Regions from separate parts of the Peribacillus sp. Aquil_B1 genome, predicted to be linked through region 1. Evidence: a T-box and tRNA genes for the amino acid it is inferred to sense, from the RefSeq annotation. Region 1 holds a T-box; the other holds one or more tRNA genes.
The links. The T-box of region 1 lies ahead of glyQ (glycine--tRNA ligase subunit alpha). A T-box ahead of a tRNA ligase gene usually reads a tRNA of that ligase, here a tRNA-Gly.

Region 1 (15,118 bases):
TCCGATACAACATATATAATAGAACCGTTCATATTCTCCGTCATTCCTTTTGCAAGCCCCCTAATAGCCTTCATCAGCCAAAGCTACGAATGCTTTCGTAATATTGGTTTTTGTAATCCTTCCAATTACTTCATAGCCTTTTTCTGTGTCTTTGACGACCGGTAATGAGTCGATTTGTTTATCAATCAATTTTTTGGCCACATCAATCAAAAGGTCCTCTTTTGAACACATTGTAATATTGGGCATCCTAGTCATGATGATATTGACTGGAATGGAGTTAAGCTCTTGTTTCCCAATACTCGCACGCAACAAGTCTTTCCTCGATAAGACACCAACAAGCAATGCATGCTTATCGACCACGAACATTGTTCCGACATCTTCTAAAAACATCATGACGATTGCATCATATACGGAAATGCCCTCGTCAACAACGACGGGTATCGATTGGTAGTCTCGTACATAAAGATGGTTAAGGCTGTCGGTCAAAAGCTGTGTCCCTGACCTGCCTGTATAAAAATACCCCACTCGCGGCCTGGCATCAAGAAAACCTGCCATCGTTAAAATGGCTAGATCTGGACGAAGTGTCGCCCTGGTAAGGTTCAATCTATCCGCAATATGTTCTCCAGTAATCGGGCCGTTTTCTTTTACAATTTGTAAAATTTGCTCCTGACGCTTATTTAATTGGATTATAATCACCACCCCACTGCTTTCGCAGAGTAAAGTAACAAAATTTATTCATTTAATAATTATATACTAAATTATTTAATAAGGGCATTTTTGTCCTAATTATTGACCATTATCTTTTTAAGAAATCGGAAACCCTATTTAAAGTGTTTCCGATTTCCATACATCCTTTCGATCATGTAAGGATGATTTTATTCATGGCAGCAAAGCCTGCAACCAAATCACTGATTTCCTTCATTAAGGATAAACGGTTATTACGGATTGCTTCATCATCTGCCATGACCATTGTATTCTCGAAATATGACTCTATTTCCGATTGTAGCGAAATAAGCTGTTCAAACCGCTCATTCTCATCTTTAGATTCCATATAACGGATTGCCACATTTTGATATTTTACATATAACGCATTTTCTTGATCATTTTCAAAGGCAGAAGGATTAACTGTCACCTTATTGTCACATTTAACAGCAATGTTCATGACCCGACTTAATGCTTCCAGGCTTTCTTTAAACCCTGCTTCGTCCTTTTTAGCATTCAAGACATGTGCACGTTCCACGATAGAGTGGATATAACCGATCTCATTGAACAGAACTGCATCAATTAAATCGTAACGGATTTGCTGTTCTTGAAGCAGGTGTTTGACACGTGCTTTAAAGAATGTGAACATATCCGCTTTAACTTCTTCAAGATCACGTTTTAAGATGCCTTTTGATTCCAGTCCTTTAAGGCCTAAAACAATAAGCTCCTCTAGAGAAATATTCCATTTCTTCTCCGCTAGGATTTGGACGACACCGCTCGCCTGCCTTCTTAATGCGTAAGGATCCTGGGAACCTGTCGGAATGACGCCAATAGCGAAGAATGAAGACAAAGTATCCATTTTTTCAGCTAAACTCACAACCGCACCAATGACTGAAGGCGGTACATTGTCATCCGCATGTCTTGGCATATAATGTTCATTGATAGCCGCGGCCACTTCTTTTGCTTCACCTTTTAAGAGCGCATATTTTTCACCCATATACCCTTGCAATTCAGGGAATTCATAAACCATTTGACTCACCAAATCGAACTTGGCAATTGCAGCTGTACGAAGCGCCATTTCTTTTTCCGCCTTTAAATTCAAAGCATCCGCAAGGTCACCGGTCAAAGCAGTTACCCGGGCAGTTTTCTCGGCTAATGTACCGATTTCTTCATGATAAACGATGCTGTCAAGCTTTTTCAAAGCATCCGAAATTTCTTTTTTCTGATCTTCTTTGTAGAAGAATGCTGCATCCGATAGGCGGGCACGCAATACTTTTTCATTCCCTTTAGAAACCTTATCCAAATGGCGGTCATCGCCGTTACGCACGGTTACAAAGTGAGCAAGCAGTTTCCCGTCCTGATCCTTAACAGGGAAATAACGTTGATGTTCCTTCATCGATGTAATAAGCACCTCAGCTGGAAGCTCAAGGAATTCTTCTTCAAAATTCCCAAATAAAACCGTTGGATACTCCACCAAATTATTGACTTCTTCAAGCAGGTCTTCATCGACTGGGATGATCCAGCCTTTCTCCTGCTCAAGCTCTTTAATCTGATCCATTATAACTTGCCGGCGTTTATCTGGATCCGCCATAACAAATTGCTCTTTTAGCGTATCTTCGTACAGTTCCGGCAGTTCGATGCTAGCGCTATCGCCCAAGAAACGGTGTCCTTTTGTTTCTCGGCCCGTTTCCACATCAGCAATGCTGAATGGCACAATGTCATTGCCGAATAAGGCAATCAGCCATTTAATCGGACGGACGAAGCGGAGCTCCTGATTGGCCCAACGCATATTTTTCGGGAACGTCATGCCGCTGATGATTTCAGCAAGCTCAGATAAAAGCTGAACGGTCTGCTGTCCTTTTATGAATTTATTCACATGGACATATTCCACACCCTTTAGTTCTTTAAAATAAATGTCCTCTGAAGTCATGCCTTGACCCCTGACGAATCCCAATGCGGCTTTAGACCAGTTGCCTTCGCTGTCCAAAGCGATTTTCTTAGCCGGGCCTTTTGCTTCTTCTTCGATATCCTTTTGGGACTCTTCCACGTCTTTCACCAGTACGGCCAAACGTCTTGGGGTGGAAAAAGCCTCAACCGTTCCGAATTCAATCGCTTTTTCCGTTAGCCATTGCTGCACCTTATCTGACAACTGTTTCATTGATGCTGTCACAAAACGGGCAGGCAGCTCTTCCAATCCAATTTCCAATAACAAATCACGCTTGCTCATTTGTATTCTCCCCTTTCACTTTCAGAATCGGGAAGCCTAATTTTTCCCGCTCTTCATAGAAGGTTTTGGCAACCTTGCGCGCTAGGTTACGGCACCGGGCAATATAACCCGTTCTTTCCGTCACCGAGATGGCACCTTTGGCATCCAAAAGGTTAAATGTATGTGAACATTTCAAAACATAATCATATGCGGGATGTACAAGTCCTTCTTCCATTTGGCGATGCGCTTCCTTTTCATACATCGTGAAAAGCTGAAACAGCATATCAAGGTCGGAGGTTTCGAACGTATACTTCGAATGTTCGTATTCCGGCTGTCCAAATATATCCCGAACTGTGAATCCATCTGTCCATTCCAGGTCAAATACGTTTTCCTTATCTTGAATGTAAGAGGCGAGACGTTCGATCCCGTATGTAATTTCCACGGAAACCGGCTTGCACTCAAGGCCGCCCACTTGTTGGAAATATGTAAATTGCGTGATTTCCATTCCATCAAGCCACACTTCCCAACCGAGACCAGCACATCCTAGTGATGGATTTTCCCAGTTGTCCTCCACAAAGCGAATATCATGCTCAAGCGGATTTATACCTAATGCGCGTAAAGAATCCAAATATAACTCTTGGATATTGTCAGGTGACGGCTTCATGATCACTTGGAACTGATGGTGCTGATACAGTCGGTTAGGGTTCTCACCATAACGACCGTCAGCAGGACGGCGTGAAGGCTCCACGTAAGCTACGCTCCAAGGCTCCGGTCCAATGGCTCTCAGGAACGTGTATGGGCTCATCGTTCCTGCCCCTTTTTCGACATCATAAGCATTCATTAATATGCAGCCTTGTTCAGACCAATGCTTTTGTAACGTTAAAATCATATTTTGAATATTCATCGTACACCTCCAGGTTATTTAAAACGGCTCTTTTTAAAATCAGGTCGGAACCCATCACATTTTGGCAAACAAAAAACTCCCGTCCCTATGCGAAATGCATAGGGACGAGAGTTTACCCGCGGTTCCACCCTAATTGCCGTTTATTAAACGGCCTCTTTTTAAAGCAACATGCTCCGGAAACGCCCTTCCCTGTAAATCCATATCCCGGCTTCCACCGTCCCGGGTTCGCTTTTTATGGAGAATGACAGATACTCTTTTCCATCAACGCAATCTTCTTATTTTGATGATTAGAATTTTATACAAACTAGCATGGAATGTCAATAGGTCAGATCCTAAAACATATCTTTCATCGTATCAATCTGCTTCAGGAACTTTTTTGATTTCAAATTCAGACCAGAATATTCCTCATAATAAGCATCGATGATCTTCCGCAGTTCTTTTTTTGTTTCAGGCTTGACGGAAATGTTTCCGAGCCTTGATAAATCGAAATAATAAAAGATCCGCAGCAATTTGACGGCTGCAGGTGAAATTTTATAATGATAAGGGTCCTTCCCTAGGCAGCGGTGACAGATGAAGCCCGCTTCCCGAAGCGAGAAGGAGAATTCCCCTTCCGTTTCACCACATACAGCACATTGATTCAGCACTGGGTTAATCCCATTGACGGGCAGCATCTTCATTTCAAAAATGAATTTCAATACCTCTGCGTCATATTCTTCGTTTATGTAATGCAAGGTTTGCGAAAGCAACTCATACAAATATGGATTCGGTTTCTTATCCTCAACGCTTTTATCAAGTAATTCAACAATATAAGAAGCATAAGCAGTGGCAAAAAGATCCTCCCTTATGAAACGGAGTGAATCGACCATTTCGCCTTGCTGGAGACTTCCGAGTCCGGTAGACGTAGTTACAAGAAAATACCCGGAGCAAAAAAGCTGTGTGACGGCAGAAAGCCTGCTGTTAGGTTTACTGGCTCCTCTAGCCATAACGCCAATCTTTCCTAGCTCACGGGTATATATAGTAATGATTTTGTTATTTTCTCCATATGCAGTTCGCCTTATGACAATGCCCTCACATTTTTGGAGCATACCAAGACACCACCCATGCTCGCCAAGGCTAACCTATGAAACAGGAAAATCAATTTCTGCTAGCTCATCATTCAATACCAAGTGTCTTTCCTGTCTTTCGACTTCTATCTCCTTAAACAGCAAATAGGTGTCCACATTACCTGTTTCAGTAAATAACTCCCAGGTAAAATCCAACATATAAAGCCCACCTTTCATTTTTAACTAGCAATATGAATATCCGACCATATGATTAGCTTGACCGTTTTCCAAACTTTCATGACGCGTAAATTTTGTTAATTAATACTCGCTCTCATTGAAGCCATAATCGCGAAGCTGGCTTGCTTTGTTACGCCAATCCTTCTGCACCTTCACCCACAGTTCCAGGAAAACTTTCGAGCCCAATAAGTTTTCGATATCCACTCTGGCACGGCTGCCGACTTCTTTAAGCATTTTCCCTTGCTTTCCGATGACAATGCCTTTTTGTGAATCACGTTCGACAACGATCGTCGCCATGACATTAATGGTGTCGCTGTTATCCATTTTTTTGATTGAATCGATGACAACAGCCACCGAATGCGGAATTTCTTCCCGTGTCAGGTGCAGCACCTTCTCGCGGACCAATTCGGAAATGATAAAACGTTCCGGGTGATCGGTCACTTGATCAGCTGGATAAAACTGTGGACCCTCAGGCAAGTGTTCCTTGATTTGTTCAAGCAATGTCTCGACGTTATTTCCTTCAAGTGCAGAAATCGGAACGACTGCCGCAAAAGGGTAAAGCTGTTGGTATTTTTCAATGATCGGAAGTAAATCATCTGGATGCATCGCATCGATTTTGTTTACCACCAGGAAAACAGGCGTTTTTACGGATTGAAGTTTTTCAATGATAAACTCGTCACCGCGTCCGTATCCTTCAGTGGCATTGATCATGAAGAGAATCAAATCGACTTCCTTCAATGTATTCGTGGCCACTTTCATCATGAAATCACCAAGCTTATGCTTTGGTTTATGAATGCCAGGTGTATCGATGAAAATCATTTGTGAATCGTTTTGCGTAAGTACACCTTGGACCTTATTTCTTGTAGTTTGCGGTTTATCGCTCATGATGGCGATCTTTTGACCGATGACCCGATTCAGAAATGTACTCTTTCCAACATTAGGTCGTCCAATAATCGAAATGAAACCTGATTTGTAATCTTTTACTTGTGTATCATTAAATAATTTATCCATTCAAATCCTCCGGTGAAAAAGCTCCTGGAAGCAATTCCTGTACTGTTAGTTCTTTTATATCCCCATTTAAGTTGGTCAAAACAACCGGCATATCCTTTTCGCACAGCTCTGAAATAACCTGCCTGCATGCCCCGCATGGGGAAACGGGACCATCGGTATCTGCCACGACTGCAAGTTTAGTGAATTTTTTATCGTCATGGGCATAAGCACTGAATAAAGCTGTCCTTTCGGCGCAATTACACATGCTGTATGCTGCATTTTCTATATTACAACCATGATAGACCTTTCCATCAGCGGTTAAAAGGGCCGCCCCCACCTTAAATTTGGAGTAAGGCACATAGGCTTTATCCCTTGCTTTTTTAGCTTCCTCAATCAATTCTTTTGTATTCAATTCACATCTTCCTTTCAAATTGAGTACCATTTCGGCAATCTACAGGCCAAACTTAGGCAAAAAGATAATCAATCCAACTATTATAGAAAATATAGCATATATGAATACAGCTCCGGCTGCAATATCTTTTGCCTGCTTGGCAAGCGGATGAATTTGATCCGTTACCAGGTCCACTACTCTTTCAATAGCTGAATTAACGAGCTCCAACGTAATCGTACCGGCTATGGCCGCCAAAATGAAAAGCCACTCCATCCCATTCAATGAGAAGTACCAACCAAAGAATACGACAATTGCCGTTAACGCGAAGTGAATCTTGATATTGCGTTCAGTCCGAACAGCCTCCAAAATTCCCTGACAGGCAAAAGAGAAACTTTTTAATAAAGGATACCTTTTTTTACCCTTCTCTTGAAAGTCCATATTCTTCCAAGATCTCCTTTTGTTTTGTGAACATCACTTTTTCATCTTCTTCATTCATGTGGTCAAATCCTAATAAATGAAGAAAACCATGCAGTGCCAAAAATCCAAGTTCCCGGTCAAATGAATGACCATATTCTTCAGCCTGTTCTTTCGTGCGCTCAATGGAAATGATGATATCTCCTAACATGCGGGGCATTTCGGCCCCGACAATTTCCACTTCATCTTCTCCCATTTCTTCAAGTGCAAATGAAATGACATCTGTAGCTGAATCTTTATTGCGATATTCTTTATTGATTTCCCGAATCCTATCATTGTCTACAAATGTGACTGACAGCTCGGTGTCTTTTTCAATGTTTTCTTTTCTTGCCGCAAATTGCAGAATGCTTTCAACAAGGTGCTGAGCTTCCTCCGTTACTTCATTCGTTTCATCCATAAAATCGATAGCTAAAATCATTCTTTCACCTTCTGTCCTAATTTATCCGACTCCGGATATTCAATCCTGGAGTGGAAGATACCATTAAGCGATTCACATAAGGAATGCTTCACGATACTCAATTCTCTCATAGTAATGTCACATTCATCAAATTGACCATCCGAAATCCTGTCCTGAATGATGAAACTTACCAGTTCTTCAATCTTCTCGGGAGTTGGGTGCTTCATCGATCTCACTGCAGCTTCCACACTATCGGCTATGCCGATGACGGCTACTTCCTTCATTACCGCCCTCGGCCCGGGATATCGGTAGTCCGCCTCGAGTGTGGACTCATCTTGTTTTTTTGCCTTATGGTAGAAAAATTTCAATAAAGTGGTCCCATGATGCTGCTCTGCAATATCCACGATCTCTTTCGGGAATTTGTGACTGCGAAGCATCTCCCCGCCGTCTACGGCATGGGCAATGATGATATCCCGGCTCGTTTCCGGCTGCAGCCGATCATGCGGGTTCTCTTCATTCATCTGATTTTCGATGAAGAAATGCGGCCGCTTCGTTTTACCGATATCATGATAATAACTGCCGACCCTTGCCAGCAATCCATTCGACCCAATGGCTTCACAAGCCGATTCCGCCAAATTGGCCACCATCACGCTATGATGATATGTGCCCGGAGCCTCTATCAAGATCCTTCGAAGTAATGGATGATTGGGATTCGCTAGCTCGATGAGCTTAATCGATGATAAGATCCCGAAACCAGCCTCGAAAAACGGTAACAGCCCCATTGTCAAAACAGCTGAACCCACTCCAGAACCCATCGCAGCAGCAGCATAATACAAGTACTCCATTCTAGTATAATGGCTGTCCATAATAAAGATGAGCGAAAAAACAAATGCCATATTGATTAAAGCCAATAGCAGCCCCGCTACCAGTACCTTTGATTTGAAATTTGGCCTGGATAGAATGATGATTGCCGTCAATCCCCCGAAAATGATATAAAGCCCCATCGAGAAATCCAGATTTCCAGGTGTATCGCCATTAAATATAATCGTACCATACGAACCTAACAATATGATCATTGCCACCGCTAACTTATCATTCAATAATATCTTGATGAGCATCGCCGCCATGGCACCTGGAAAAATGTATTCCAGGTTCGAGTTTTTCAGGTCTGCCAGAATGCTGACCGTTTTCATGGTAGCCATCGAAAGGATAAAGACAAGACTGAAGATCATTAACTGATTGTACTTGTTATCCTTTTTGGAAACGGAATAGTAGAAATAGTAATAAAAAGCGGCAAAAGTCAGGAATATGAATAACAGCAGGCCGATATACGGGTAAATGGTAGACTCCGTATTTAAGAAACCTGCCAGTTCAAGCTGCCTATATACATCCCTGTCCACTAATTGATTTTCTTCAACGATGATTTGACCTTGAAGGATCCTGATTGGCTCCACGCTTTCAACCGCTTTCCTTCGCTGTTCTTCGGTTTTGTCCTTATCGAAAAATACATTCTGAATGATTGCCGTACGTGCAAGGGAAGTGGAGGCTTTTTTCATATCGCCGCTAATGCTCATATAACCCAATTCCTCTACAACTTTCTTCTTGGCATTTTCGACGTCACTTGCAGCGATTCGGGAGCTCATCACATTATTCACGGCTGTAATGGTTGAATCCTTCGCTATTTTCAACTCATCTTCATCCGCCTGCACTAATGCCAGGAAAACAGATTCCTCGATATTTTTATTCACTTCATCGGTCAATTTTTCTTTTAAAATGGAAACTTTTTGAGCATCCGTCTTTACGGGCTCTTTTTCGTCATCTTCTTTATGATCTTCATCGGGGTCCGTTTCCTTATTCACCTCTATTGCTGAATCGAAAATGGATGAAATCAGATCGACTTTATTTTTGGCATATTCTTTTTTTAAAGAATAAACATCCGCCACCTGTTTTGAAATCTCTTCTTTTTCCTGTTCCGTCTTATAGGTATCTTCCACAGTCTTTGTTGAACGTATGGTTTGTTCCGCAGGCTTAAAAAGCTCTACCTGGACCCTTTCCGGCTTGACATTGGAGAACATTAACCCATACGCAAACAAACCAAGTATGATGAACAAAAGCACTTGAAAAAAGCGATGGACCAACAGCCCTTTTATTTGAGTGAAAAATTTCTGGATACGATTCAAGGAAGGTCCTCCTAAAAAAATGATGTTTATTATTCTATATATGTAAAATCATAACAGTTTTTATGTGGATTTTCACCTTCGTATTGATAAATGAAGCTTCATATCCACTTTTTCCCCATAAAGTTTGTCATTTAGACACATCACGAAAAATCCGCCGATTGAAATGGCGGATTTTTTCTTATGACTTCGCCTGCTCGTAAGCAGTAATGATTTTGGCGACAAGCGGATGTCTTACTACATCACTTTGTTCAAAATAAACAAAGGAAAGGCCTTTAACATTCTTCAAGATCTCTTCTACCCGGACCAGACCCGACTTCATACCTTTCGGAAGATCAATCTGGGTCCGATCACCCGTAATGACCATTTTCGATCCGAAACCAAGCCGGGTCAAGAACATCTTCATTTGCGCTTCCGTCGTATTCTGGGCTTCATCCAATATGACAAAGGCATCTTCAAGCGTACGGCCCCTCATATAAGCCAGTGGAGCTATTTCGATCGTTCCGCGCTCTATCATCCTTAGCGTCTGTTCCATCCCTAGAAGGTCATGGAGAGCGTCATACAGCGGCCGTAGGTATGGATCTACCTTCTCCTTCAGATCACCAGGCAGAAAACCAAGGCTTTCCCCTGCTTCAACGGCAGGCCGTGTCAGGATGATCCGTTTAACATGTCCATTTTTCAATGCATTGATGGCCATCACTACAGCAAGGTAGGTCTTCCCGGTTCCGGCAGGCCCAATTCCAAATACAAGATCCTGTTTCTTTATAGCCTGGATATAGTATCTTTGCCCGATTGTTTTGACTTTAATGGATTTCCCCTTAGCCGTTTTAGCGATTTCTTCATCATATAATTCACCGAAATACTCCAATGTGCCTTTTCTTGCCAATTCAATTGCATAAAGCACATCTCTGGAACTGATTGCAATTCCTTTTCTGACCACTGTCAATAATGCCTTGAGGATTTCCTCCCCCATCGTTACCCGCTCGATATCCCCGGCAACACTCACCGCTTCACCCCGGGTAATGACGGAAATGCCTAGCTCCTCTTCGAGCACTTTTACATTTGCATCTCCATTGCCCAATAAAGCGATCGCTTCATTAGGTGATTCTATTTCCAGCTTAATTACTTTCACATCATCTGCCATTCGTTAGTCTCCTTGAATGATTGGTTGTCCAATCGCTATATCTTCAATAACTTGGTAATGTATAGATAATTTAACTTTACCATTCTCCATGCTTTCGTGCAAAATTTTTTCTTCGACGATTTCATCTTCCTCGTCTAAATGCTTTTTCAATTCAGCTTTAGCCATTTTCCTGCCTTCCTTCACCGCTTCTTTCTCCGTATAACTTCGTACAATATCTTCCTTGCTCCTTAAAGTCACTTGTTTATAGGAAATGGGCAATTCCCATTGAAGAAAGTGAAACGGCCTCATTGTCGTTTCTTTTTCCTGTTTTTCATATCCCGGATCCTTGAAACCCCATACCGGAAGGGAAAAGCCCCCCATTTTTAAAAAGTGCCTGCTCGTTTCATCTCCGTTAAAAACAGAAAACTTGGTTTTTAACGGAACTTCCACTTTTGCTTTATACCACGTTTTCCCTTTTATTACTCCCTGTGCGGATACAATTTCCTGTTTATCCTCTTTTCCAATCAATCCTGAAACAAGAAGCTGTCCCTTTCCTACATAATCATTCACATTAACAATAGATTGTCCTTTTTCAACGAACATATCAGTGATGATCGCTTTTTTAGAAGCTACCAAATTCTGTGGAGATGTTTTCTCGACCTCTTTAGGCTGACGTTTTTCTACAACCCGAAAATGGTATGTCGTTCCCTTTAGCTCTACCCCTACCCATGTCAATGCACCAATCCGGTCCGACAGCTTACGCTGAATCGTATCCACATCATCAACAAAGAATTGCACTTTACCGATCTTCACGCCCATCTTGTCCAATTCTTTCCGGATGGCATGCTCGGTTGCCGGTTTGGCATCTTGAACCTCGATGCCCCATACCATATTGGAAAGTACGAATATGCAAAGCAGGAAAGCGATCATCCCCGCTAAAAATCCGCTGTTTTTCATAACTCTCTTCAATAGGAAAGGGAAACCCTTTCCCTGCATGAACTTTACTTTACAATCACTCTTACGCATGACCTGACGGAGTTTTGGGATATCCCTGATATCCATATGGAAAATCAGGGATTCACTTCCGACACGCTTCACATCCCAAATATGAAGCCCCCTTCTCGTCAGCATATTGATCAGCCGTTCTGCACCTTTGCCATAAGCCTTCACCTTTACATAGCCTGTATAATAGTTTGTCCATTGGTTTTTCATGGAGACCTCCCGGGATCATTCATTGATAAAATAAACCTTATCAATTTTGCCTTCGAGCATGATTTCTTCCGGCAAAATCGTCTTTATGACAAAGGCATTTCCCTTTATCAGCAACTGCCCATTTTTCAGCATCAATCGCACTTCGCTGTCTGTAAAAGCCAATAAGCCACGATGGTTTTCAATATAAATATGTAATTGTCCAATCATTGTAATTCGCGGCAGGTCCATCATGACATCTTGCGGAAGGTCCATTGTTTTGGTCATAAGCTGTTTCACTTTTTTTCCCCAATTGCGTGCCATAAAAAAGAACCCCCTTTCATCTCAATGTATGAAATGAAAGAGGGTTCTAGCACAAAATTATAAGGGAATGAAAGTCTATTTTTTCATGCTCATTTAATGACGGGCTTAAAAAAGCCCCGGGCTCTGAATAATCACCTTCTGGACCTCTGAAGACTTCTCTTTGCCCTTGGCGGTCCCAGCACTTCTGACATGATGATGCCATCAATCAGCTGTTTTTTACCAAAAGACGGCCCTTGGCGATAGACCGGACTTTTATTATCAGAAATCGTTGATGTAAGTTGATCCGCCTTCGCTTTTTGATATAAACGCTCCTGGTCGTACTTCTGCTGAAGCCTTCTAAGCTCCGCAATTCTTTTGTTCGCATCGTTCGTCGTCTCATCGATCACTTCAACAGCCTGAGCTGCCTGCTGTTCGACTTTCCTTACAGGAGCAGGGGCTGGCCTTTGCTGCGGATTTCCTTGCTGCATTTCACCTTGAAGCTCCCGCATGACCTCCTGCCATTTCTTTTTCGGAGGCGTGTTAGGATCTTGATTCTGCTTTTTCTTTCCTAACATGGACGTTAAAATACCGATCAAGACAATGATAAGGAATGGGTTCTGGAGAAAGAAATCAATAAAATCTCCCATTTAAAGACCTTCCTTCCCTGACCTAATTATTATTATGGTTATTGTTGTTATCTTTTGGATTGTCTGAAATTTTACTGATGGAACCGCGCATATCCGTATCGGCCGTGATGTTTTGGATATTCATATAATCCATCACTCCAAGGTTTCCGCTTTTCAGTGCGTCGGCCATGGCCAATGGAACTTCCGCTTCGGATTGAACAACCTTCGCTCTCATTTCCTGAACACGGGCAACCATTTCCTGTTCAAGTGCAACAGCCATGGCACGGCGTTCTTCGGCCTTTGCCTGGGCTATTTTCTTATCGGCTTCGGCTTGGTCCGTCTGTAATATGGCCCCGATATTTTTTCCGATATCCACTTCAGCGATATCAATGGAAAGGATTTCGAATGCCGTTCCTGAATCCAACCCTTTCGATAAAACCGTTCGTGAAATCAAATCGGGGTTCTCAAGTACATCCGTATGCATTTTTGAAGCACCGATCGTCGATACGATCCCTTCACCTACACGGGCGATGATCGTCTCTTCACCGGCACCACCGACAAGGCGTTCAATATTGGCCCGGACCGTTATCCTTGCCTTCGCTTTCACTTCAATACCATTCATCGCCACACCAGAGATGAACGGAGTTTCGATCACTTTCGGGTTAACGCTCATTTGAACGGCTTCCAGTACATCACGGCCTGCAAGATCAATGGCTGCACCCCGTTCGAAAGGCAGCACGATATTGGCACGTTCTGCAGCAATTAATGCATTCACCACTCGATCGACATTACCGCCTGCAAGGTAATGGCTCTCCAATTGATTCGTTGAAACATTGATTCCAGCTTTATGGGCCTTGATAAGCGGGTTGACGACCCTGCTTGGTATAACACGGCGAAGCCTCATCCCAACTAATGTAAATATACTGATTTTGACTCCTGCCGCTAAAGCGGAAATCCATAGCATTACTGGTACGAATGTGAAAAATACTGCCAATACGATGATGGCAGCAATCACTGCCAGTACAATAAATATCGTTCCTGAAGTTATCACTTAATGATTCATCCTTCCTGTATCTTTTAATTTTAATTTGAATCCGGAATTTCCCGGACGACTACCCTTGATCCTTCAACTTTAACGATGACGATTGACGAACCTTTGGAAATAAAGCTTCCTTCAGTCACGACATCCACTCTTTCGTCTTTGACCAAGGCTGTTCCTGAAGGCCTCAAATCTGTAAGGGCCTTCCCTTCAACACCTAATAAATCCAAACGATTCGGATTGCTGACATACCCTTGTTCCGTTTTTGTTGCATCGGTTAATATCATTTTCCTGAAAAATTTCATCTGTTTTCCAAACACCTTTACAAGTAGGATGAATACCAAAATGGATACGGTGACCGCAATTAGCAAGGATATCGTCATATGGACCGGATCTCCTGTCGCGAGGAAAAGACTCCCCACTATCGCTGTAAATCCGAGCAGCCCGATAATCCCCCCTGGGATAAAAAATTCAATGAGTACGAGAATGACCCCAATGATGAACATCGCTAACGATTCGTATCCGGTGATACCAGCGACAAGATGACCATAGAAGAATAAGACAAGACTGGTGATTCCAATGACCCCCGGAATTCCAAAACCGGGTGAAAACAATTCCATCACAATCCCGATTCCCGCTATCGTTAATAAAATGGGAACGACGATCGGGTTGGTCAAAAAGCGGGCAAGTTTCTCAGGAAAGCTTTCTTCGATTGACCGAATATCAGCATCCTCAACTCCAAGTATACTATACAGCTCCGCTTTCCCAGAGACGGTGCCTTCACTATATCCAGCCTTTTTTGCCTGTTCGGCTGTAAATGTCAGCAACTTCCCTTTTTCCGCTCCATATTCGGGTAGATCGATGTCAACATCCGCCATCGCCTGGGCGTATATAGGATCACGTCCATTTTGTTCTGCAGCAGTCTTCATGGCAGCTAACCAATAAGATTGCGCTTTCTTACCTGCAGCGTTCCCCGTTGAATCAATCACAGCTGCAGATCCCATGGTGGCACTCGGAACCATATAGATCTCATCTGCACTAAGAGAAATGTATGCCCCTGCAGATAAAGCCCTGTTATTGACGTAGGCAACTGTCTTGATTGGTGAATCCGACAGTAACTTTGCAATTTCCCCTGCTGCATCCACAGCACCTCCAGGGGTATTCACCTCGAAAACGACAAGATCTGCATCAGCTGCTTCAGCAGTGGTAAGCGCGCGTTCCAGAAAGGCCGAGAGTCCCTTTTCCACCGTTTCTTCTATCGGTACATGGTAAACGATTTCCTGGTTTGCAGATACCGTCGATCCCCCAAAAGAAGACA
Region 2 (15,118 bases), 920 kb from region 1:
AGCCGTCCATAACGAGTTCATCATCGTTCTGATCATTTTATCTTTGACATTCATTACAGAGCTTTTCATCGTTCGGAATTATGGATTGGCGGCGATGTTTTTTACCCCTTCTGCATTGATCATGGCGGAATATTCATCTCAAAGCTATGATTTCGGTTTTTTTGCGACTGTAAGGATAACCGATATTGTCGTTGGAAGCTTGATAGGTCTTCTTGGGTCGCTGTTGCTCGGAAGTCGTTCGGCATCCAGTCTTCTCAATCATTTAATAGCCAAAACGATTCGTAGCCAGGGGCAGCTATTATTGATGGCGTTCTCTGAAAAAGATAATGACCTTGCAATTGATGAAAGCAGTGAAAGGAACAAAATGCAAACAAATATGGTGAATCTATTAACCGTCTACAATGCATCCCTTGGTGAGATATTCAAAAACAAGGCTAGCTTGGAATCTCTTTGGCCCGTTATATTTTCGATAGAACAGTTGGGATATTATCTAAATGCCAGCTTAAAATCCTCTGAACGGCCAATCCTTTCAGAGCGAGAGCTTGCTCAATTGCTGTATGTTTTCGAAACCATGGCGATAGCGGCCGATAAAAGTCGATCACTTACGAATAAAGAAGTGCCAGAAATAGAAGGATACTCAAAAATCCGCCAGGAAATTCTGGACCTGCAAGATGCGCTCCAGTTTTGCGGAGAAGCAACTGGCTAATCAATCCATTGATCCTCTTATGGGAGTTCATATTTGAATCCCTATCCTGAAATGAGTGATTCTTCACCTCTATTAATAGGATGAAATTGGAAGAGTTATAGAAAAGTCTGTAAAAATGCCAGTTTTCATTATAAAATGTAATTACAAAGAGAAAGGTGATGAACCATGTCAAACGTTGCTAAATTTCGTGATTTTTTAACTAGTGAGAAAATCTATATGAATGAGTTGAATGAAGATGGCACCACCTTTTTTAGGGCTGAGCAGAAGTTAAAGGACGGGTGGAAGGTTCTTTTAGTATTTGCTTTCAATCAAGATGAAAATGTGGCGGACTTATTTTGCTTTAATGTCGCCGAATTGAAGAATCCTGAAAAGAAACAGGCCGTACATACACTGTTGAATGAATATAATGCTAATTTTAGGTATTCTAAGCTGTATGAGGAAAATGGGACCATTTCCATTCGGTATTCATACTCCATTGAAGGGGATATCGTACCGGATCTGGCGTTCAGGAAGTTAATCATGCTGCTTGAAACGGCACAGCAGGTTTATCCGCGGCTAATGGAAGTCATTTGGTCTTAAATCATCATAAAGGATGAAAAAGTTCTCTGAATCAGGGGACTTTTTAACATTTTTACTAGAGTGAATGAATATATTAACGTTACAATACGCTAATTATTAATTTTTTTTAAAAGAACTATTGCATTTTTTCACATTAAACTATATAATTAATTTTGTTGATTGGTAATTCGACAAACTTCTACAAGAATATGCGGGTGTAGTTTAGTGGTAAAACCTCAGCCTTCCAAGCTGATGATGAGGGTTCGATTCCCTTCACCCGCTCCAATACATACTCATAACGTAGGGTTTCGTTACCTGGAGAACGAAGCTTTGCGTTTAAATATTATTACAAGAATTCTACTGTTTACAGTGGGATTTTTTTATTGTCCAAATTACCTGCATTTTATGAAAGCAGTGTTCCCGTATGTCATACGCAAACGAAAACCGGAGTTTTTTTGTCCAAACTGGCAAGTTGTGAAGTCGAAGTCTGTTTAGCGACTGTTAATGGGATAGAGAAAGAGGTGCCAGGCTATGTAACCATTGTTATGGTTGCGGTTTACCGACCAAAAAAGTGTGGGGAGTCGTGTAGGTTGAAACAAAAGTGCTCCGGCTGGAATCAACTGAAATGTTATTAAGAAAAAAACGCAGGGTGGACTCATCCGAACCAAGTTTAAGCTAGGTTAATCTTCATATTTTTTTACAGTAATCCTTACTGGATGGAAGAAATTTGCGACACTCCTGCCGAATAACTGGCTAGACGGGATTCAAAGAAGCTTGCTTTGATGAGGCTTGGCAAGCAGTCGGCGAAAAATCAACAGCAACTATTATTAATTTGCCTACGTCTGTAACCATTGTTGTGGTGTGTTCGCTTCTTTAAATATTATTTGTCATGTACTTACCTAAGCTTGTAGTAATGATATGAGTGAATATCCTTTATGTTCATAAATTCCAGCCTTTTTCAGGGGATGGATCGATCGGTTGAATAAAAGGATACTATGGCACTGGTTTAATTAATTGGAAAAATCATAAAAAGACCCCTTCCGATTGTGGAAAGGGTTTATTTTCGTCAATTTTTAATTATCCTTCTACAATCGAGTAAGTCCCTTCACCACCATGGATTTCAAGGAACATGTCCATCAAGGATTTCGTTAGCTGATCTGCTTCCATGATTGGAGTATTGGGCTGTAAATAAATGATTTGGATGGCCTTTTTCGATTCCTCGGTGACTTTCGTGCGTTCTGAATCAACGTAAGGACTTCCGAAGGCGCCCACATGATCGGCTGATGTAATCATATTTTCCATGGAATTCAAGCGGCCGTTCAAACCTTCATAACCATCTGACGCTTCGCCGATCTTAATCGAGATGTCCCCTGATAATTTTTCCGCATCATAAATGCCGATCGGAACTTCATATAACAGCGAAAAGAAGTTATTTAAATCGATGGCTGAATGGATGGGTGTTAAGTAATTCTGTTTTTTTACGCGGCGGTAAAGAGCTTCCACGGAGGGGCGGTACCGTGACGGATTTGTTCCTGTAGCCTTGAAAATCTCCCGCCACACTTTAATGCCGGAAAAGTCGGTCAATTCCTTTTCTTCAAGGTCGAAGAAAAGGGCTTCCTGAAATAGTTGAAGTCTTCCTTTAACCATTTGCGGGGAGGGACCTACTTCGATGTTTTCATATGTAATGATCCCAACTTTGAATTGAGGGATTTTACTGTTAAGATTAGCTGATATGGTAATTTCCAACCGTTTCACCTCCAAAAATGATTGCAATTAGTTTATCATAGATAGCAATGGTTTGAAAAAGATTCAAGCTTTCAATGGGAATACTGAATGAACGTAGGTGATTAATATGGATATGAACACATTCAAGCAAGAAGTGATTTTATATAGTAAGGAAATCGGCATCGATAAAATCGGCTTTACGTCGGCCACGGCCTTTACCGAGTTGAAAGGTCGGTTGATACGTCAACAAGAGCTGGATTATCAGTCAGGCTTTGAAGAAGCTGATATAGAAAAAAGGGTAAGGCCAGAATTGATATTCGATAAACCGCAATCGATCATTTCGATTGCGCTTGCTTATCCTTCGAAATTGAAGAATGCTCCGCAAAGTACAAAAAGTGAGCGCCGGGGGATCTTTTGCCGGGCGTCTTGGGGAACGGATTATCATACCGTTCTTCGTAATAAATTGCAGTTGCTTGAGGATTTCATTAAAGATAAAGTGCCAGGGGCAATGATGAAATCCATGGTCGATACGGGCGAATTATCAGACAGGGCAGTGGCTGAGCGTGCAGGTATTGGCTGGAGTGCAAAAAACAGTATGATCATCACACCGGAATTCGGTTCTTATGTATACTTGGGAGACATGATAACCAACCTGCCTTTTGAACCGGATCAACCGATGGAAGATCAATGCGGGACATGCAATAAATGTGTCGATGTTTGCCCGACTGGTGCGCTCGTTCAGGGCGGGCAGCTAAATTCCAAGCGTTGTATCGCATTCTTAACGCAAACAAAAGGTTTCCTGCCGGATGAGTTCAGGACGAAAATAGGCAATCGTTTGTATGGATGTGATACATGCCAGACCGTTTGTCCGAAAAATAAAGGAATGGATTTTCATTTTCATGAAGAGATGGAACCCGACCCGGAGCTGGCGAAACCGCTGTTGAAACCCCTGCTTACGATTTCAAATCGGGACTTCAAAGAGACATACGGCCATGTATCTGGCTCTTGGCGCGGTAAAAAACCAATCCAACGAAATGCCATTTTAGCATTGGCCCATTTCAAAGATGAAACGGCATTGCCACAATTGATACAGGTCATGAAGGATGATCCGCGGCCTGTCATCAGGGGGACGGCGGCCTGGGCAGTTGGGAAAATTGGCCGGGAGCAGGCTGTTTCCGCATTGGAAGAAGCACGAATGAAGGAAACGGATGAAGAGGTACTGGCGGAAATTGAGAAAGGACTGCAGTTTACCTTGGAAACAAAATGATATCTAAAATGCAGCCGCCCGGTAAATATTAACGGGCGGCTTTATTTGGCTTAAAATATATCGTTACCTTCGAGGAAGCCTTTTTAAAAGTTGAAACTCCCACATTTTATGAAATTGTGTTTTTGTCCATGCCTACATACATACACATTAGCATAGATGGTAAGAAGGAGGGCATGAACTTGAGGGAACAATTGCAACGCCTTTTACAAGAAAGAGTGGAGTTTTATACTTCCGATGATTTAGAACGGGGTGAAAGGAAGTTACATTTGAAGAAGGAAGTGATGAGGAACCGTGCGGCGGAAATTGTTCGGGTGAATGCGGCAGGTAAGGTACATTCGAAAAGAAAGGAAGACAATGATACAGTTCTGACATATCATGTGCACCTGCAATATTTATTGAAACAGGAGGATTCATTTTATATAGAAGAAGAAATGGAAGAAAGGGAGGCCCGTTTTCGAAATGGGTATATAGTGGATGAACATGAGCTGTTTCCCAGCTTTGAAACCGAAGAGGCACCGCCAAAATGTGATCCAGGCGCAGATCGTCTCGCATATAAGTATGATCGAATGAAGGCCGTCCAATATGCTGAGCGTTGGTGGAACGAATTCAATCCCGCTTATCATAAATTCACTGATGATTGTACGAATTACATTTCTCAATGTTTACATGCGGGAGGCATACCGATGTGGGGGGCGCCAAACAAAAGTAAGGGCTGGTGGATGAGAGGGAAAAGCTGGAGTTATACATGGACGACGGCCCATGCTTTATATCATCTGCTTAAAGCCGGGAATGCCATAAGGACAAAGCAGGTCGAGTCTGCCAAGGAATTGAATTTGGGAGATATCCTCTGCATAGATTTCGAAGGGGACGGACGGTTTGATCATAACTTGATCGTAACGGCGAAGGATCAGGACGGGATGCCCCTAGTGAATGCACATACGATGAACAGCCGTCACCGCTATTGGACATATGAGGATTCAACCAGATACACACCGAACATCGTTTATAAATTTTTTGTGATTTTGGATGGAGGTTGATTGGTTTTTAGTCTTTTTTGTTTAATGCTATAATTAAGGTGAAGTTCAAACTAGAGGTGAAAATGAAGTGTCAATACATGTAGTTTTATATCAACCACAGATTCCAGCAAATACAGGAAATATCGCAAGAACGTGTGCAGGGACGGATACGTCTTTACATCTCATTCGCCCGCTCGGTTTCTCGACGGATGACAAACAGCTCAAACGGGCCGGGCTCGATTACTGGGAGAATGTAAAGATCCATTATTATGATTCGTTAGAAGAGTTTTATGAAAGAAATGCCGGCGGTGAATTTTATTACTTGACGAAATTTGGAGAGCAGCCACATTCCAGCTTCGATTACAGTGATCAAGACAGTGAGATATACTTCATTTTTGGCCGAGAAACGACGGGTCTCCCGAAAGAGGTGATCCAAGAAAATATGGATCGGTGCCTGCGGATCCCAATGACGGATAAAGTGCGTTCACTTAATCTGTCGAACACGGCTGCCATCTTGGTTTATGAAGCACTTAGACAGCAAAATTACCGTGATTTGGATTTGAAAACAAAAGGTTGAGTTTCATCAATACTATCATCGGGGGCATTTCAGCCCCGATGATGGATACATATTCTTAAGGGGTGGGAGCATTGAATAACTTTATTGAGAAGATTTTAGATCACCGTTCCATACGTTCTTTTGAGGACAAGTTGTTGTCTGATGAGCAAATCAACACGATTGTTGAATGTGCCCAAGCTGCATCGACTTCAAGTTATATTCAAGCGTATTCAATCATCGGGGTAACCGATCCGGAAAAGAAAGCCAAGCTTGCTGAACTTGCCGGACCACAAGCATATGTAGAGAAGAATGGACATCTATTCGTCTTTTGTGCCGATTTATATCGTCAGGATATGGTTTCCGAAATGGAAAACACTGACCTGTCCGAATCAATTGAAAGTACGGAGAAGTTCATGGTTGCCTGTATTGACGCTGCTCTTGCGGCTCAGAATGCGGCATTGGCAGCAGAATCGATGGATCTTGGCATTTGCTATATAGGCGGGATCCGCAATAATCTCCCGGAAGTGTCAGCGATTTTGAATATACCGCATCGCGTTATGCCATTATTCGGTCTAGTTGTCGGATATCCGAAAAACCGTTCGGATAAAAAGCCGCGTTTGCCGCTGGCCAATATCTATCATGAAAATGGATATCAGGAGGATAGGCAAGAGTTCATCGGACAACTTGAAGAGTATAATGAAACGATTTCCAGCTATTACGAGCAACGGACTAAAGGTAAACGAAAAGACACCTGGACCGAGCAAATGGCTGGAATGCTTGGAAAGAAAAGCAGGTTGTACATGAAAGAATATGTTGAGAAGCAAGGATTTAAGAAACATTGATTATGCCTTTCCCATAATGGACATCCTCCAAAGTCCTGAGTATGGAGTAAAGATCCCGGAAACATTTCCGGGATCTTTACTGTGTTCATTTGTCACTCGGTAATCCGGACTGGCCCAAAAAATCCAGTCAGGATTTCTTCTTATATGCCCATGAAATTACCATTGACAATATATTTAGATAGAATTATAGTAATTAAGTAGTGGATAATGATAATCATTTTCATTTGAGTTTTTACTTACCTATTTTTCAGTAAATGGAGGTTAAAAAATGCTTCGCCTATATACAGAGGCTTTAAATATTGGTTATGGTGAACGTTTAATTGTAAAAGATCTCAGTGTGGAAATTCCAGATAAAAAAATCACGACGATCATCGGTTCAAATGGATGTGGGAAATCGACACTTTTGAAAGCGATGACCAGAATCATTCCCAATCAATCAGGTACGGTTGTTTTAGATGGGGTGAATATCTTAAAAGAAAGCACTAAGATCCTTGCAAGAAAAATGGCCATACTTCCGCAGACACCCGAGAGTGCAAGCGGATTGACGGTTGGGGAGCTCGTATCATATGGGCGCTTTCCCTATCAAAAAGGTTTTGGGCGCCTGACCCAAAAAGACTATGATGTGATTGATTGGGCACTTGAAGTGACCGGCACGAAAGACTTCAAGTTCCGTCCGGTGGATGCTCTATCAGGAGGTCAGCGCCAGCGTGTTTGGATTGCGATGGCCCTTGCCCAGGAAACGGAAATCATCTTCCTTGATGAGCCGACCACCTATTTGGATATGGCACATCAGCTGGAGGTTCTAGAATTATTACAAAGGCTGAATGTAGAACAGGGACGTACAATTGTCATGGTTCTTCATGATTTAAACCAAGCTGCTCGCTTTGCCGACTATATCATTGCCTTAAAGGACGGGGAAATAGTCAAAGCAGGAGATTGTGAAGAAGTCATCACTCATGAAGTGCTTAAGGAAGTATTCCAAATTGATGCGGTAATCGGACGAGATCAACGAACGAACAAACCAATGTGCAGCACATACAATTTACTAAAAGGAGATTTGACGACAAATGAAAAAGATAATGATCCCGTTTATACTGCTGTTAGTGTTAATTATTAGTGCTTGTGGCAACGAGTCAGCCGAAAAAGAAAAAAGCCCGGCTTCCAAAAAGGAAAAATCAGGTACCATCACCTACCAATCTGAAAATGGCCCTGTTGAAGTTCCGGCCGATCCTCAGCGTGTTTTAGTGCTATCTACTTTCGCAGGTAACGTAATGGCTTTGGATGTAAACCTTGTAGGTGTCGATTCATGGTCTAAAATGAACCCGAACTTTAAGGAATTAAAAGATGTCGAAGAAGTGACGGACGAAGACCTGGAAAAGATCATCGAGTTGGATCCGGATTTAATCATTGGTTTATCAACGATTAAAAATGTTGATAAATTAAGTGAAATTGCTCCGACCGTAACGTATACATACGGAAAAGTGGACTATTTAACACAGCACGTAGAAATTGGCAAGCTTTTGAATAAAGAAAAAGAAGCCCAAGCTTGGGTGGATGATTTCAAAAAACGGGCAAAAACAACCGGTGAAGACATTAAAGCCAAAATCGGTGAAGATACAACCGTTTCCGTATTCGAAAAGTTTGACAAACAGTTCTATGTATTTGGCGATAATTGGGGTCGTGGAACGGAAATCCTTTATCAGGAAATGAAGTTGGCCATGCCTGAAAAAGTAAAAGAAGCAGCGTTGAAAGATGGTTACTTTGCTTTGTCTTTAGAAGTTCTGGCAGACTATGCTGGTGATTATGTTATTTTGAGTAATAATAAAGACGAGGACAATTCATTCCAACAAACTGATACGTATAAAAACATTCCTGCTGTTAAAAACAATAAACTATTTGAAGTGAATGCGAAAGAATTCTACTTCAATGACCCAATAACATTAGATTATCAATTAGACTTCTTTTCCAAAAGTTTTCTTGGAAAATAATACAGCGAGGGAGAGGAAATCCATTTCCTCTCCTTTTATTCTATAAAAAAGAGATGAGAGAGACAGATGACTAAAGAAAATCAACGTTTCATCCCATTTATATATAAACTGATCATAGGGATTGCTGTATTCATAGGCATGTTCATTATTTCAATGGCATTTGGTGCGGCTGATGTTACTGTAAAAGATGTCTGGCAAGCACTGACATCAAATGCTGTCGGTGAAAAGCTTTCAATCATCCGGGAAATCCGTTTCCCCCGTGAAGTGGGAGCAATCTTCGTGGGTGCAGCGCTTGCCGTTTCTGGTGCCATCATGCAGGGGATGACCAGGAATCCACTTGCCGATCCGGGGTTGCTTGGATTGACGGCAGGAGCCAATGCAGGTCTCGCCATTACTTTGGCATTTATTCCAAATGCTAATAATTTAGGGATCATGATTGCGTGTTTTATAGGTTCCGCTGTCGGGGCAACCATGGTTTTCGGAATCGGTGCGATCAAAAAGGGAGGATTTTCACCATTAAGGATCGTATTGGCTGGTTCTGCAGTCTCTGCATTCCTATTTGCCGTTTCGCAAGGGGTCGGCATTTATTTCAAGGTATCAAAAGATGTTTCGATGTGGACAGCTGGCGGGAATATCGGAACTTCATGGGAGCAGCTTCGCGTAATCGTGCCGTTCATTTTAATAGGCATCCTGATTTCCCTTATCTTTTCCAGACAGCTCACCATACTTAGCTTAAGTGAAGAAGTGGCGGTAGGCTTAGGGCAAAAGACAACACAAATAAAGGTGGTCCTTTTCGTGGTCATCATTCTCCTGGCAGGAGCTGCCGTTGCGCTTGTTGGAAATATGGTGTTCATCGGGTTAATGGTCCCCCATATTGTTCGGGCTATCGTGGGTACGGACTATCGATTCATCCTTCCTATGTCTGCGATTTTGGGAGCCACTTTCATGCTGCTTGCCGATACGATCGGCCGTACCATCAATTCTCCATATGAAACACCTGTGGTAGCGGTTGTTGCGATGATAGGTTTACCTTTCTTCCTCCTAATCGTGCGTAAAGGAGGTAAAGCATTCTCATGATCCACTCAGCTTTAGTCAAAAAACAGCGTTGGATAATAGGTGCATTAACTGCACTCATCATCATTACGATCATTATAGGGACGTGTTCGGGATATTCAAATCTTTCTTTAGGGCGACTGTTTCCAACGCTCTTCGGGCAAGGGACGTTTAAAGAGGAATTCATATTATTTTCCGTCCGCTTGCCGCGAATCATCATCACCCTTTTAGCAGGCATGGCCCTTGCACTGTCGGGAGCCATTCTGCAAGGGATCACACGTAATGATTTAGCCGATCCAGGAATAATCGGGATCAACTCAGGAGCAGGTGTTGCCATTGCCGCTTTCTTTCTGTTTTTCCCGCTTGACGCTGGTTCGTTTGTTTATATGGTTCCGCTTGTCGGTTTTATCGGAGCGTTACTGACGGCCTGTTTAATATATATCCTCTCATACAAGAGAAAGAGTGGCCTTGAACCCGTTCGGTTAGTGTTGATCGGCGTAGGTTTTTCAATGGCGCTTTCAGGCCTGATGATTGTCCTCATTTCGTCAGCGGAACGAGCGAAGGTCGATTTCATCGCAAAATGGTTGGCGGGAAATATATGGGGCACGGATTGGCCTTTCATTTGGGCAATCATTCCATGGTTAATCATCCTCATTCCATTCACTTTATATAAAGCAAATCGTTTGAATTTGCTTGGCTTAAATGAACCGGTCGCAATTGGGGTCGGTGTATCGATTGAAAAGGAGCGGATCGTCCTGCTGATCACGGCTGTGGCACTGGCAGCGGCAGCCGTTTCTGTTACAGGCGGAATTGCATTCATTGGACTTATGTCCCCGCACATAGCAAAATCCTTGGTAGGACCTCGAAATCAACTATTCATTCCGGTTGCCATTTTAATCGGTGGATGGCTATTGCTGCTTGCCGATACGATAGGCCGTAATATCATTGAACCCGAGGGGATTCCTGCAGGTATCATGGTCGCATTGATCGGTGCTCCTTATTTCATGTATTTATTGTTGAAAAAATAACAATTTGCTAAAAAATCCCCTGAATGATTTCAGGGGATCTTATGTTTTTGAGTGCTTCCGCAGTTTTTTGTTTTAATAGGAGTTATCTATATCTATTTATTTCATCAGGATTCAATCGTTTCGCTTCGAAATAAAATACTTGAATAAACTTTTTTGTATTTACCCGGGTAGGTGTAAGAACGAATGATGAATCATTTTGCAGTTCTTTCATCTTTTGGCGAACGACTGTGAAATCGAAAAATTTGGAAGCGTAATTTTCAAACTTCGGATTTGAAAAATCCGTTAAACCGAGCGAAGCAAAATGATTTAACGAATGGTTAATCGTTCTGCGTATCCGCTGTTCGGAAGCTTTTATTTCCCGATTGATATCAGCCTGCAAAGCTGCTGTGCCGAGCTTTTTTTTGGTGATTTCTACAAAGATATCTTTAAGGGTGGGGAATTGCTTTCCAAAAGTAAAAGTCCTTTCATACATAAATAAATATTGAAGCATCTCCATTAAATCTTTTGCGCCATTTTCTCCAACGATCCCTAATTCCGATAGTAGGAATTCACCTACCTCACTGATACTTTTTTCATTAAAATTAATGGATTTATCAACTTTTGGCTGTTCAAAATTCAATACACTATTCAGAGAGGCTTGAATAGTTGTGATCGATCTTTCTAAATGAATTCGTTCCATAACTTTTCGGATAACTGTTAATATCTCAATACGATTGATTGGTTTAGTAATATAATAATCAATTCCAAGTGAGTATGCCTCACCAATCAGCTCCTTTGATTCAACCTGCGAAATCATTATTATTTTCCCGTTAAATGTATTTTTTATATGACGAAGTGTCTCAATGCCATCCCGGATGGGCATTAATAAATCAATAAATAAAATATCAATTTGTTTTAAATTCAAAATATGTCCTTCTAATAGGCTTCCATCCTCGGCTTCCTCCACCACTTCTCCTAAATCTTCGTTCTCTATAATTTGGCTTAAGTTTGACCGTATGGCACAATCATCATCTGTTATAAAAAAACGCATGGAATCATCCTCTCTGGATCAACTTTTGAATGGGTAATTTTATTGAAAAAACGGCGCCGTTAAAACTATTCTCAAACAGGATATCGCCTCCCAGTTCTTTTACGACCTCTTTAACATATGAGAGACCAATCCCTGTTGAAGGTGTCCCGAAATGATCATATTTTGAAGTGAACCCAGGTTTGAATATGACAGTCTGATATTTTTGAGGAATTCCAGGTCCAGTATCAGCAACTTTAAATTCTACATTGTCATGAACTTCACACAAACTTAAACGGACGATTCCCTTTTCTTTAATTGCTTCAACTGCATTTGCGACTAAATTATTGAAAAGAGATAACACGGTATACACATGATAATGTGAATCATTTCCATCCAATGAATATTCAAATTGGATATCCTTTCCTAGTGATAAGGCATATTTTTCATTAATTCGGATAATTAAATGAAAAAGTTCAGCAGCATTCATATAATCTTTAAAACTCTCATTGGAAATCAATTTGGAGAGACCAGCAAAAATCCGTTGATTATCTTTCTTGACTTCATGCATTTCACCCGCGATGCGCAATGCTTTTTGACTATATGGCTCTGTATAAACATGGGGTTGCTTTTCCCTTTTTTCCAGAGCTTTTAAATCTCGATACAAATCATACGATTTCTTGGTAATATTCTCAGCATTTTTTAATGTTTTTTTTAAATGAATCGTTTCCTCGTATAAGTTGGAAATGAGCATCAGCATATGTTCATTTTGTTTTCTGATTTGTCTTTCCCTTGATTGTGCTTCATAAAGTTTCATCATATTAAAAAAACTTAAAACGATAAAACTGTGGGCGAATGCGATCATGATCATCTCGTTCAGTGAACCTAGCGTAATGGTTGTTTCCAATACAATATATTGAAAGATCAATTCTACAGAGTCGGAAAATATTTCGATAATGAGACCAATAAATCCAATAATTAAAGATCGGTTTTGAAAGCGATTGATTTTCACTAAATAAAAAAGAAAGCAGTAGGTGAAATAAAAGAAAAAACTTGGATAATGAACTTGGAATGCGGAAGCCCAGGAAAAACTATCATGCATGAAAAAATCTATAAGAATACGAAATGCCACAACCATTGTTCCTGTCAGAAGGCCCGAAAGAATGGCAGGTGTTTTCTGTAATAATAGTAAAAAAAAGAAAAGTACAGGCGGACCAAAGCTTACCCGAAACGTTTCATTTAAAGGATAAAAACTCAATTCGCCTGCTAATGGCACTGTCAACAGCATCAACGCAAGGATATTGACCTCTTTTTTCATCAACGTACTGAGATTCAAGTCGTCACCTCCCAATTTGTTTAAAAAATCAGTATACAGTTTCATCGGCTTCAATACAACGCTTACTTTGTTCCTGAAAGGAACGGCTTAAAACCAATTATCGCAAAACCAATCTGATTTTCTATCCACAAAAAATGGTAACGGAACATATGAGATGAATCCGTTTTTTTTTGTGGATTTTTATTTTTTAGATTTTGTAGGTTTTCGTATGATTATGTAGTTCCCAATTTAAAATGAACGGTAGATAGAGATTTTTGAAAGCGCTTAACAATTATTAGAATATTCATTATGTTTTCATCTAATCTATTACAGCATGATGGCATTCGATAAACGCTCATTTTGAATAATGATACAACAACTGAAGAGGTGGAAAAATGTGATTGAAGAATTGTCGAAAGAGTATGACATTCACGTTAATGGTCAAAAGCAAGCCGACTTAGATGAATGGGTGGCACATTACAGACCCTATGCTACTGAAGGGCAAACCGCCAATTATATACCGGCATTGAGGAATGCACACTTATCGCAATTAGGTATCTGCATACTGGAGCCTGGTGGAACAATGATCAAGTCAGGGGATTGGGAAGTCCCATTCACGCTGCAAAGTATTTCAAAAGTGCTCAGCTTTATAGCCGCATGCTTGGGTTGCGGCATTTCTTATGTGTTAGAGAGGGTCGATGTGGAACCAACTGGAGATGCCTTCAATTCAATTATTCGTTTAGAAATGCATAAGCCGGGAAAGCCGTTTAATCCGATGATAAATGCTGGGGCGATAACTATAGCTTCGCTTCTCCCAGGTGATTCTTCACAAAAGAAATTAGAATTTCTCTTTACATTATTCGAAAAATTATTAGGAAAGCGCCCGGCTATCAATGAGGCAGTGTATCTATCTGAGTGGCAAACCTCTCATAGAAATAGAGCCTTGGCTCACTATTTAAAAGAGACGAATTATTTAGAATCGGATGTAGAGGAAGCTTTAGAGGTTTACCTCAAACAATGTTCCATCGAAGTAACCACAGAAGACATAGCCCTGCTTGGGCTGATTCTTGCACAAGATGGATACCATCCCATCCGTAAAGAACAAGTACTCCCAAAAAAAGTGGCTAAGCTGGCCAAAGCATTAATGCTTACTTGTGGAATGTACAATGCATCGGGTAAATTTGCAGCTTTTGTGGGGGTGCCTGCCAAAAGTGGAGTATCTGGCGGGATCATGGCACTAGTTCCTCCAAGTTCCAGAAGCGGGCTTCCTTTTCAAGATGGATGCGGCATTGGTATATACGGACCTGCCATTGATGAATATGGGAATAGCGTAACGGGTGGTATGTTATTGAAACAAATGGCACAGGAATGGGATCTTAGTATTTTCTAAAAGCAGAGAAAAGCATCTAGGGACATGCTAATTTTTCCTTATCAATTGACTAAACTTTAGCAAGAGGTGATGCCATGCAGAAATCACTTTAAGATTCTATTGGACGAACTTGAAACAATTCATAAATCAGTTAAGAACGTCATTAGAAAAGAATGAAATTTGGAAAGCATGGTGATGAACATATGAATAATTTACAGCGAAAGATGGGGACGTTTTCGTTAACGATGGTAGGACTCGGGTCCATTATTGGCTCAGGCTGGTTATTCGGAGCTTGGAAAGCGGCACAAATCGCAGGACCTGCTGCCATTATCTCTTGGATTATCGGGATGGTTGTTATTTTATTTATCGCATTATCTTACAGTGAATTAGGAGCTATGTTTCCTGAAGCTGGGGGGATGGTAAAATATACACAATACTCTCATGGCTCGTTTATAGGGTTTCTTGCTGGTTGGGCAAACTGGATTGCAATTGTTTCTGTAATACCAGTCGAGGCGATTGCTTCTGTTCAATATATGAGCTCGTGGCCATGGAAATGGGCGGAGTGGACACATGGTTTAGTGGAAAATGGGAGTCTAACTGGGCCAGGCTTGGCAATTGCTTCAGCATTATTGGTCGTCTATTTTTTATTAAATTACTGGACAGTTAGTTTGTTTTCAAAAGCAAATTCA

Region 2: it encodes a tRNA-Gly, which carries the amino acid that the T-box ahead of glyQ (glycine--tRNA ligase subunit alpha) is inferred to sense. The anticodon was not compared.

Annotation. Positions count from the first base shown of each region.
Region 1 is NZ_JAKXEE010000001.1:1,004,298-1,019,415, reverse strand. Features, by position in the region: gene MPH60_RS05045 (pyruvate, water dikinase regulatory protein) at 1-32, opposite strand, end outside; gene MPH60_RS05040 (helix-turn-helix transcriptional regulator) at 61-699, opposite strand; gene glyS (glycine--tRNA ligase subunit beta) at 860-2,929, opposite strand; gene glyQ (glycine--tRNA ligase subunit alpha) at 2,916-3,812, opposite strand; T-box leader at 3,910-4,086, opposite strand; gene recO (DNA repair protein RecO) at 4,145-4,897, opposite strand; gene MPH60_RS05020 (YqzL family protein) at 4,931-5,074, opposite strand; gene era (GTPase Era) at 5,174-6,103, opposite strand; gene MPH60_RS05010 (cytidine deaminase) at 6,096-6,494, opposite strand; gene MPH60_RS05005 (diacylglycerol kinase family protein) at 6,534-6,911, opposite strand; gene ybeY (rRNA maturation RNase YbeY) at 6,889-7,365, opposite strand; gene MPH60_RS04995 (HD family phosphohydrolase) at 7,362-9,524, opposite strand; gene MPH60_RS04990 (PhoH family protein) at 9,703-10,665, opposite strand; gene yqfD (sporulation protein YqfD) at 10,669-11,856, opposite strand; gene yqfC (sporulation protein YqfC) at 11,872-12,156, opposite strand; gene MPH60_RS04975 (hypothetical protein) at 12,288-12,782, opposite strand; gene floA (flotillin-like protein FloA) at 12,805-13,794, opposite strand; gene MPH60_RS04965 (NfeD family protein) at 13,845-15,118, opposite strand, start outside.
Region 2 is NZ_JAKXEE010000001.1:84,337-99,454, forward strand. Features, by position in the region: gene MPH60_RS00470 (FUSC family protein) at 1-706, shown strand, start outside; gene MPH60_RS00475 (YbjN domain-containing protein) at 872-1,285, shown strand; tRNA gene MPH60_RS00480 (tRNA-Gly) at 1,476-1,549, shown strand; gene MPH60_RS00485 (B3/B4 domain-containing protein) at 2,342-3,010, opposite strand; gene queG (tRNA epoxyqueuosine(34) reductase QueG) at 3,117-4,256, shown strand; gene MPH60_RS00495 (amidase domain-containing protein) at 4,436-5,293, shown strand; gene trmL (tRNA (uridine(34)/cytosine(34)/5-carboxymethylaminomethyluridine(34)-2'-O)-methyltransferase TrmL) at 5,361-5,849, shown strand; gene nfsA (oxygen-insensitive NADPH nitroreductase) at 5,921-6,670, shown strand; gene MPH60_RS00510 (ABC transporter ATP-binding protein) at 6,939-7,787, shown strand; gene MPH60_RS00515 (iron-hydroxamate ABC transporter substrate-binding protein) at 7,738-8,658, shown strand; gene MPH60_RS00520 (FecCD family ABC transporter permease) at 8,725-9,735, shown strand; gene MPH60_RS00525 (FecCD family ABC transporter permease) at 9,732-10,739, shown strand; gene MPH60_RS00530 (response regulator) at 10,822-11,769, opposite strand; gene MPH60_RS00535 (ATP-binding protein) at 11,774-13,033, opposite strand; gene MPH60_RS00540 (glutaminase) at 13,461-14,450, shown strand; gene MPH60_RS00545 (APC family permease) at 14,633-15,118, shown strand, end outside.